2 linked regions of the Variovorax paradoxus EPS genome follow. The protein of the gene in region 1 interacts with the protein of each later gene in a pairwise test. Links are inferred from orthologs where the notes say so. Each region holds a gene or a part of one and is shown on either strand. Other genes may lie near its edges.

The links.
Region 2: the proteins of cysK (region 1) and cysE interact in binary tests that used the Escherichia coli proteins (3 or more experiments, as listed by UniProt). The link is inferred for Variovorax paradoxus EPS from one-to-one orthologs.

What each region holds. Positions count from the first base shown.
Region 1 is NC_014931.1:1,012,568-1,017,744, forward strand. The notes cover bases 1,431-4,406. They hold cysK (cysteine synthase A), read right to left. Parts: upstream 3,391-4,406; coding sequence 2,470-3,390; downstream 1,431-2,469. Other genes in these bases: VARPA_RS04510 (NAD(P)/FAD-dependent oxidoreductase), read right to left, coding at 1,431-2,373; tehA (dicarboxylate transporter/tellurite-resistance protein TehA), read right to left, coding at 3,459-4,406. Outside these bases: VARPA_RS04500 (flavin reductase family protein), read right to left, coding at 1-164; VARPA_RS04505 (VUT family protein), read right to left, coding at 170-727; more of VARPA_RS04510, read right to left, coding at 727-1,430; more of tehA, read right to left, coding at 4,407-4,424; VARPA_RS04525 (AraC family transcriptional regulator), read left to right, coding at 4,523-5,177.
Region 2 is NC_014931.1:4,423,511-4,428,524, forward strand. The notes cover bases 799-3,611. They hold cysE (serine O-acetyltransferase), read right to left. Parts: upstream 2,695-3,611; coding sequence 1,903-2,694; downstream 799-1,902. Other genes in these bases: VARPA_RS20455 (MFS transporter), read right to left, coding at 799-1,780; VARPA_RS20465 (RNA methyltransferase), read right to left, coding at 2,752-3,495. Outside these bases: VARPA_RS20450 (LysR family transcriptional regulator), read left to right, coding at 1-474; more of VARPA_RS20455, read right to left, coding at 530-798; VARPA_RS20470 (inositol monophosphatase family protein), read left to right, coding at 3,628-4,677; VARPA_RS20475 (FUSC family protein), read left to right, coding at 4,677-5,014.

The DNA.
Region 1 (5,177 bases):
GCGTTGAAGAAGCTGTAGGGCGCGAGGTTGAGCACGCCGTTCTCGTCCTGCGACGAGATCCAGCCGATCGGGCGCGGGCCGACCATCGCATTGAACGGATCGTGCGGCAGGCCGTGGCCCTTGGCGGGCTCGTAGTAGTGGAAGTCGTCGTTGCTGGACATCATGGCTTTCAATGGCTCAGGGCCGAGGTGCGCGCGGCCGTGCGGCCGATCAGCAGCCGGAACGGCAGCAGCATCAGCACGCCCACACCGAGCTTCACCGCAAGGTCGCCCGCCGCCCAGGTGAGCCAGGGACCGTCGGTGCCCGCGAAGGCGATGCCCCAGAAGACGATGCTGTCGAGCACCGCCGCGATCACGGTCGCCACCAGCGGCGCACGCCACCAGAGGCCGCGGCGCAGGCGGTCGAACACGCGGATGTCGAGCAGTTGCGAGGCGATGAAGGCCAGGCCCGAGGCGAGCGCGATGCGCATCGGCGCGAGCAGCAGCGAAGCGACGATGGCCACCGCGAAGCCGACCCACGCCACGCGGCGCGCCATGCCCGGGCCGAAGCGCCGGTTGACGAGATCGCTCACGAGATAGGCCACCGGATAGGTGAAGGCGCCCCAGGTCAGCCAGTCGTTGATGGCGAACTGCACCAGGATGTTGGAGGCCAGCACCACCGCGGCCATGGCCAGCGTGGCGACGGCGAACTGGCCGATGGTGGGGCGTGCGAACGGCATGGTCTGCATCAGACGTTCGCCGTGCGTTCGCGTTCGGCCGCGGCGAGCACGTTGCGCGCCACCGCTTCGGCCACCTTGATGCCGTCGACACCGGCCGAGAGGATGCCGCCCGCGTAGCTCGCGCCTTCGCCCGCCGGGTAGAGGCCGCGCACGTTGAGGCTCTGGAAGTCGTCGCCGCGCGTGATGCGAATCGGCGACGAGGTGCGCGTCTCGACGCCGGTGAGCACCGCGTCGTGCGTATCGAAGCCCTTGATCTTGCGGCCGAAGGCGGGGAAGGCCTCGCGCATCGCCTCGATAGCGTAGGCGGGCAGGGCTTCGCGCAGGTCGGTCGGTGTCACACCGGGCTTGTACGAGGGCGTCACGCTGCCGAGCGCAGTCGAGGGCTTGCCGGCCACGAAGTCGCCGACCAGTTGCCCCGGCGCGTGGTAGTTGCTGCCGCCGAGCAGGTAGGCGTTCGATTCGAGCTCACGCTGCAGCGCGATGCCCGCGAGCGCATCGCCTGGGAAGTCTTTCGGATCGATGCCCACCACGATGCCCGCGTTGGCGTTGCGCTCGTTGCGCGAGTACTGGCTCATGCCGTTGGTGACCACGCGGCCCGGCTCGCTGGTGGCCGCGACCACGGTGCCGCCCGGGCACATGCAGAAGCTGTAGACCGAGCGGCCGTTGCTCGCGTGGTGCACCAGCTTGTAGTCGGCCGCGCCCAGCAGCGGATGGCCCGCATGGCGGCCCCAGCGCGCACGGTCGATGAGGCCCTGCGGATGCTCGACGCGAAAGCCGATCGAGAAGGGCTTGGCCTCGATGTGAACGCCGCGTTCATGCAGCATCGCGAAGGTGTCGCGCGAGCTGTGGCCGAGCGCCATCACGACATGGTCGGCGCGCAGTTCGCTCGACTGGCCGGTGGTCTGGTCGAGCACCGTGAGGGCGCGGAGGTGCCCGTCTTCGATGCGCACGTCGGTCACGCGCTGCTCGAAGCGGATCTCGCCGCCGAGCGCGACGATCTGCTCGCGGATGTTCTCCACCACCTTTACCAGCTTGAAGGTGCCGATGTGCGGATGCGCGACATACAGGATTTCGGGCGGCGCGCCGGCCTTCACGAACTCTTCCATCACCTTGCGGCCGAGGAAGCGCGGGTCCTTGATCTGGCTGTAGAGCTTGCCGTCGGAAAAAGTGCCCGCGCCGCCTTCGCCGAACTGCACGTTCGACTCGGGGTTGAGCACGCTCTTGCGCCACAGGCCCCAGGTGTCGCGGGTGCGCTGGCGCACGGTCTTGCCGCGTTCGAGCACGATGGGTTTGAAGCCCATCTTCGCGAGCATCAGCGCCGCGAAGATGCCGCAAGGGCCGAAGCCGATCACCACGGGGCGGCTCGTGCCTTCGGGCGCGTTGGCCGGCGGCGTGTAGCGCATGTCGGGCGCGGGCTGGATGTGCGGATGGCCGGCGTGCTTCGCGAGCAATGCGGCTTCGAGCTTCGCGTCGGTCAGCTGCACGTCGCAGATGTAGACCGTGAGCAGCTCCACCTTGCGCGCATCGAAGCTGCGCTTGAAGACGGTATGGGAGGCGATCGCTTCGAGCGGGACGTCGAGGGTCCGGGCGATCAGGGTGACCAGCGCTTCAGGCGCGTGGTCGAGCGGGAGTTTGAGTTCGGAGATTCTCAGCATGGCGGTGGCTTGTGGTTATCAAGCAGACCGCAGATTTTACGCGCCGTGGCGCTATGAAAGAGATAGCTGGCGTGACACCGAAATCCAGGCCGGAATTCAGGCCGGCAGGAAGCCCTCGACCGACAGGTAGCGCTCGCCCGTGTCGTAGTTGAAGCCCAGCACCACCGCATCGGGCGCCAGCGACGGCAGCTTCTGCGCGATGGCCGCGAGCGTGGCGCCCGAGGAGATGCCCACGAGAATGCCTTCTTCCTGCGCGCACCGGCGGGCCATTTCGCGGGCGGGTTCGGCGTCGACCTGCAGCACGCCGTCGAGCAGCGAGGTGTCGAGGTTCTTCGGGATGAAGCCCGCGCCGATGCCCTGGATCGGGTGCGGCGACGGCGTGCCGCCCGAAATGACGGGCGAGGCCACCGGCTCCACCGCGAACACCTGGAGCTTGGGCCACTTCTTCTTGAGCACCTTCGCCACGCCGGTGATGTGGCCGCCCGTGCCCACGCCGGTGATGATCACGTCGATGCCGTCGGGAAAGTCGGCCGCGATTTCCTCGGCCGTGGTGCGCACATGCACCTCGACGTTGGCGGGGTTGTTGAACTGCTGCGGCATCCACGCGTCCGGCGTGCCGGCCACGATTTCCTCGGCGCGGGCGATGGAGGCTTTCATGCCGCCGGCGCGCGGCGTCAGGTCGAAGGTGGCGCCGTAGGCCAGCATCAGGCGGCGGCGCTCGATCGACATGCTGTCGGGCATCACCAGGATCAGCTTGTAGCCCTTGACCGCCGCGACCATCGCGAGGCCGATGCCGGTGTTGCCCGAGGTCGGCTCGACGATGGTGCCGCCGGGCTTGAGCGCGCCGCTTTTCTCGGCGTCTTCCACCATCGACAACGCGATGCGGTCCTTGATCGAGCCGCCTGGGTTGGCGCGCTCCGACTTGATCCACACCTGCTGCTTCGCATTGCCGAACAGGCGGTTGATGCGGATGTGCGGCGTGTTGCCGATGGTCTGGAGGATGTTCTGGGCCTTCATGGAATGAATCTCCTTGGATGCGGTTGTTCAGCGGACAGCGCGCATTGTGAGACCAGCCCGTGACCGCTTCAGCGCGAGGGTGTTGCAGCCGGCAACAGCCGGCCCTGCACCAAGAGCGCGATCGTCCGAAACGCCAGGAATCCGATGATCGCGTTGGCCGCCGCGAAGGTCGTCGGCGCGACCCATTCGACCGGCCCGGTGGCACCGGCCGCGACCAGTCGCATGGCCAGGGTCGGGAGCGCCGCCACGCCGAAGGTGAAGCCCCAGTACGACGGCGTGAAGGGCTGCCTGGCGATCCACGGCAAGAGGCGAAGAAGCAGCAGCGCCTGGAAGAGGCCGTAGCCGAGCAGCACCTGTGCGAACAGGTCGGGGGCGCCGTGGTTCAGGCTCATGTACGTGACGCCGCCCACCACCGGCGGCGCGAGCTGGATGCCCAGCACGGGGCGCAGCGCTTCGGGCAGCGGCGCGTGCGTTGCCGCGCGGCCGAGGATCAGCGATTCGATGGCCAGCCACGAGAAGAGCCCCGCCCCGAAGAACCACATGCCCAATTGCGGCCAGCCGAATGCGGCTGCAGCCGTGCCTGCCACGAAGTTCTGTCCGACCGCCGGCAGGTAGAAAGCCGGCGTGACGAGTTCGGGCGCGAGCCCGCCTTGCCACGTGCGCCCATAGAGCCAGAGGCCGAGCACGAGCGACGCGACGATCGACACCGCGAACACGGCCAGCGCCACGCCCCGCGCGTAAGGCAGCAGCGCCATCGCCGCGAGCATGCTGGCCAGCGGGACCAGCGACGCGAACGACGACTGCACCGGGTGGTTCATCTCGGCGCGTGCGGCGTCCCCGTGGCGCAGCCACTTGTGGGCATAAAGCGCGAGCAGCACGAGCCATACCGCGAGGCCGCTCCATGTCGCGACATGGGCGATGTCCTGCGGCAGATGCCAGAGCGGCACCGCGACACGCCAGGCGTTGCCCAGCGCCAGCGCACCGACGGCAATGCCGAAATAGGAAACGGGAACGGGGGCGCGCTCGGAAGTCATTCGGTTCACCTGAGGGAAGGATCGTTGGATGAATTCTGAGCGCCGAGGGTAAGATTTTGAATGCTCCTGAGCCTCTAAAAATTGCTCCATCGTCTCAAATGAATCCGCATGCCGACCCCCTGAGCGAACTCGTCGACTGGCTCGGCCTGCGCGGCCGCATGGACCTGCACTGCCTGTTCGGCGAGGACTGGGCGGCGCCGCACGAGGCCATCGGACCGTGGCGCGCGCCCTTTCATATCGTGCTGCGCGGGCGCTGCGAGCTCTGGCTGCCCGAGAGCCGCACGCTGGTGCCGCTGGAGGAGGGCAGCCTCGTGATCCTGCCGCGCGGGCCGGCGCACGTGCTGCGCACCGCGGGCCTGCAGGGCGAGGGGCGCGCCATCAGGCTGCGGACCGGCGAACTGCTCGATCTCAAGACCAACCTCAAGCGCCCCGAAAAGGCGGACACCGACATCCTCTGCGGCGAATTCGAATTCCCCGGCCGGCGGCGCAGCGTGCTGCTGGAGGCGCTGCCCGAGCCGATGGTGATCGCCTTCGCCGACCGCCCCGGCTTCGCGTGGCTCGAAGGGCTGGTGCGGCTGATGGCAGAGGAGATCGCGCAGCAGCGCGCCGGCGCCGCGGCCATCGTGGCGCAACTGTCGGGCACGCTCTTCACGCTGGCGGTGCGCGCGCACCTGGAAACGAGGCCCGAGCTCACCGGCGTGCTCGGCCTCATGGCCAGCCCGCGTCTGGCGCCCGGGCTGCGGGCGATGCTGG
Region 2 (5,014 bases), 3.4 Mb from region 1 along the record:
GAGGAGCAGTTCGATGCCGCGATCCGGATCAATCCAGCGCCGGACAGCAGCCTCGTGGGCCGGTGCTTCGCAAAGGACCGGCTGGTGGTCGTGGCCGCGCCCTCGGTACCCATGCCGAAGCCGGGCAAGGTCAGCCCGGTCCCCGGCATCGTTTCAACGAACTTTCAAGACGGGAACTGGACGCTCGACGACGGACGCCTGGTCCTGGAGCCAATCCCGCGGCTGAGACTTTCCTCGTTCCTGATGATTCGCGACGCTGCCATCGCCGGTGCCGGCGCTGCCCTGATACCGCAGTCCATCGCGTGGAACCAGTTGACGCGCGGAGAACTGGTTCAGTGGGGCATGGTTTCAGGCGTGGAGGTCGCGCTCTGGGTCCTGCATACATCGAGGCGACTGCCCGCGCCGAAGGTACGGGCGTTCGTCGACTTCATGTGCGCGCAGTATCCGCAGGGGTCGCTCGTGCTGAACGGCTAGAAGACGGCAGGTTGCACTGGCTCGTCCTTCGCCCGTGTGCGTTGTCGAACGGGGACTACCTCGCCACTCCCCGCCCCTTGCCACCCGCATTCGCATGCCGCGGAATCCAATATCCCAGCATCCCCGCCGCAGCAAAGGCGATCAGCCCGGTCACCGCGATCCCCGCCGCAAGCGACAAGCCACCCGCCAACAGAGACAGCAGTGCCGGCCCGCACGAAGACCCGATGTCGGACATCAAACGCCAGATGCCCAGGAAGTGCGCGCGCCCGTGGCGCGGCGAGTGGTCGGCGCCCAAGGTCATGATCATTCCGGAGCCGATGCCGTTGCCGAACCCGATCGCGAGCGAAGCGATCAACAGCGTCGCGACGCCTGACGTGAGAGGCATCAGCAGCATCGCCAGTCCCATGATCAGCATCGACGGCACCGCGACCCAGCGCCTGCCTTTCCGATCCATCACCTTGCCGGCCGGATAGAACACCAGCATGTCGATGCCGCCCGCCAGGCCGTAGATCAGCGACGCCACCGAGGGCGCGAGCATCAGGTGGTCGGCCCACAGCGGAATCACGGCCTGGCGCGAAGCGCGCACCGCGCTCACCAGCACCACGCCGATACCGAGCGTGAGGAACACACGGCGGTGATCGCGCAGCGTCGAGACGATGGAGGTCGAGGCCGGCGTGGCCTGACCGGCCGGGACCGGTGGCGCTTCCAGGTCAGGGATGCGCGCGCCGATGGCGGCCGCCGCCATCACCGCCACGATGCCGACGACATAGGCCGCCCACAGCCCGAACGCGTGCACGGCCGCAGCCGCGAGAAAAGGTCCCGCGAACATGCCGATGCGCATGACGCCGCCCAGCGTCGACAACGCCCGTGCGCGGTATTCGATGGGCACCGCCTCGGTCATGTAGCTCTGGCGCGCGAGGTTGTAGACCGCCTGCGACATGCCCACCATGAAGCAGCCCGTGGCGAACAGGCCCAGGTGCGAGGTCAGCACGCACAGGAGCATGCCAAGGCCGCTCCACACGCCCGCCGCGACGATGGCCCAGCGCTCGCCCCATCGCATGGTGATCATCGAGGCGGGGATGTTGTTGAAGAGCGAGCCGATGCCGATCATCGCGATCACCAGCGCGGCCATGGGCACGGAAGCACCCAGGTCGCGCGCCGTCAGCGGCACGATCGGCAGGATGGCGCCCTCGCCCAAGCCGAACAAAAGCGAGGGGGCAAAAGCCGGTATGGCGATGCGCCACAGGGAGAACGGGGGCGTGGAGGGAGAAGACGTGGAAGTCGAAGCGGCGGGCGGGGATGACATGGGAGAGGGCTCGGTTTCTTGCCACCGCGCGCCGGGTGGTCAAAGCAAAAGCGCCGCGATTGTCTCGCCGATGCCTGATGTCTGCAGGCGCTCGGGAACTCGGCGATCGTCCGAGAGGCGCGCTACTTCCCCACCAACTGCGTCAGCTTCTCCGCCTCGAAGCACTCACCCCGCGCCGCATCGCCGGGCACGCAGTCCTTGCTGCCCGGCTGCGCCGAGAGCTTCTCGATCGCCTGCCACAGCAGCGCGATCTGGTGCTCCTGGCCCGAGGCGTTGTCGATCAGCCCGCGCATGGCCTGGCTCAGCGGATCGTCTTCCTGCGTGATGCCGTAGGCGGAAAACTTCTGCGACTCGGACACGTCGGCGCTCTCGCCCGCCTTCGACGGAATGATGCGTGCGGGAATGCCCACCGCCGTCGCCCCGGCCGGCACCGGCTTGATGACCACCGCGTTGCTGCCGATCTTGGCGCCATCGCCGACGACGAAGCCGCCCAGCACCTTGGCGCCCGCGCTCACGACCACGTTCTTTCCCAGCGTCGGATGGCGCTTGGTGCCCTTGTAGAGCGAGGTGCCGCCCAGCGTCACGCCCTGGTAGATGGTGCAGCCGTCGCCGATCTCGGCGGTCTCGCCGACCACCACGCCCATGGCATGGTCGAAGAACACGCGCTCGCCGATCTTGGCTGCGGGATGGATCTCGATGCCGGTCATCCAGCGCGCCCAGTGCGCGATGAAGCGGGCGGGCCACTTGAATCCGTGCGTCCAACAGGCATGCGCCCAGCGATGCAGCACCACGGCATGGAAGCCCGGGTAGACCGTCATCACTTCCCAGGCGCTGCGGGCCGCCGGGTCGCGTTCGAGGATGCACCGGATGTCGGCGCGCAGTCGAGAGAACATCGCTGCCCTTGTTGTCGTTATATCGATAGTGGGCGGGCAGTCTAAAGCCCGGTGTCTTCGCGTACTTTCGATGGGGTTTTAACTCGAAGAGCCGCCCTTTGGGCCTTTGGCGGTGTCAGTCATGGCCTTGGCGATGCCGCGAAGGATGTGGATTTCCTCGGGTGTCGGCTGGGCCCGGTTGAACAGCTGCTGCAGCCGCGGCATCAGCTTCTTCGGTGCGGCCGGGTCGAGAAAACCGATGTCCACCAGCGAGCGCTCCCAGTGATCGAGCATGCCCGCCACCGATTGCGCATCGGCCGCCTGCACGGGCGCCGTGGCATCGCGTACCTCGTAGCCGCCGAGCGCCAGCCGCCATTCATAGGCCACCACTTGGATGGCCGCGCCCAGGTTGAGCGAGCCGAATTTCGGGTCGGTGGGAATGCTCAGGGCGACGTTGCAGCGGTAGACGTCTTCATTGCGCATGCCGAAACGCTCGGAGCCGAACAGGAAGGCGACGTGCTGCGCATCGCCCTCTTTCGCCAGCGGCTCCAGGTGCTCCCGGGGCGTGCGCGTCGGCGGACCGAAGTCGCGCGGGATCATGGCCGTGGCGCACAGATGGGTCACGCCGTCGAGCGCTTCGTCGAGCGTCTCGACGATGCGGGCGTTGGTCAGCACGTCGAGCGCGCCGCTCGCGCGCTGGATGGTTTCTTCCCGCCGCAGCACGTTGGCCCAGCGCGGCGCCACCAGCACGAGGTCGTCGAAACCCATGGTTTTCATGGCGCGGGCGGCGGCGCCCACGTTGCCGGCGTGGCTGGTTTGGATCAGGATGAAACGGGTGCGCATGGGGGGTTTGGAGACACTAACGGGGCAGAGCCGGTAAAATGCCCGATTCTCGCCGCCCGCATCGCCGGGTCGCAGGGTCACCAAGAGCTCGCATTTTGGGGACCATTCCCACCGTTCTTCTCACAATCCAGAATGTCGTCCCCCAACCTGCATCCCATGCTCAATGTGGCCGTCAAGGCCGCACGCGCCGCCGGCGCCATCATCAACCGCGCCGCCCTCGACGTCGAATCGGTCCGCGTCTCGCAAAAGCACGTCAACGACTTCGTCACCGAAGTCGATCACGCCAGCGAGAAGGTCATCATCGAAACGCTGCTTGGCGCATACCCGGGGCACGGCATCCTGGCCGAAGAATCGGGCACCGAACACGGTGCAAAAGACTCCGATTACGTCTGGATCATCGATCCGCTCGACGGCACCACCAATTTCATTCACGGCTTCCCGGTCTACTGCGTGTCGATCGCGCTGTCGGTGCGCGGCAAGATCGAGCAGGCGGTCATCTATGACCCGAGCCGCAACGACCTCTTCACCGCCACCAAGGGCCGCGGCGCCTACATGAACGACCGGCGCATCCGCGTCTCCAAGCGCACCAAGTTGAGCGAGTGCCTGGTGTCCACCGGCTTCCCATTCCGCTCGGGCGACAACTTCAAGCAGTACCTGGCCATCATGGCGGACATGATGCCCCGCATGGCCGGCCTGCGCCGCCCCGGCGCCGCCGCGCTGGACCTGGCCTACGTGGCCGCCGGCTTCACCGACGCCTTCTTCGAAACCGGTCTCAACCCCTGGGACGTGGCCGCGGGTTCGCTGCTGGTCACCGAGGCCGGCGGCCTGATCGGCAACTTCACGGGCGAGCCCGAATTCCTCGAGCAGCGCGAGTGCCTGGCCGGCGCGCCGCGCATCTACGGCCAGATCGTGCCGCTGCTCGCCAAGTACTCGAAGTTCGCCAACGTGGACGACAAGCTGCGCGCCAGCGACCGCGTGCGCGCCGTCTCGGCCTCGACCAAGTCGAATGCCGACGACGCCTCAGTCGATCTCTACGCTCGCAGCACGGTGGCCGATTTCGCCGACGAATCCGCCGAGGGCGAAGCACCTGCCGTGGCCCCCAAGCCCGTGCAGCGCAAGCTCACGCGCATCCGCCGCGACGCCCCCACCAGCCCCTCCGAGGGCGACGCTCCCGCCAAGTGATGACGGGGCCCAGCGCAGCCGTCCGGGTCCGAGCCGCGTTGTGCATCGCGCTCAGCCACTACGTGGCGAGCGGGCTCACCGTCGCGCTCGGCCTGCTGTTCATCTCGGGCGGCATTCACTTCTGGCTCGGCACCATCGCCGCGTCGGCCGCCGCCACCGGCGTGATCGTCACCGCGCCGCCCGACCTGCCCGGCCCGCGCCGCGGCAAGTTCTTCCAGATGCTGCCGGCGCCGCTCATCGGGCTGCCGCTTTTCTTCGCGGTGCAGATGCTGCACACCGCGCCCATCCGCCTTGGCCTGCTGCTGGTGCCCGCCACCTTCATGGCTTTCCTCGCCAT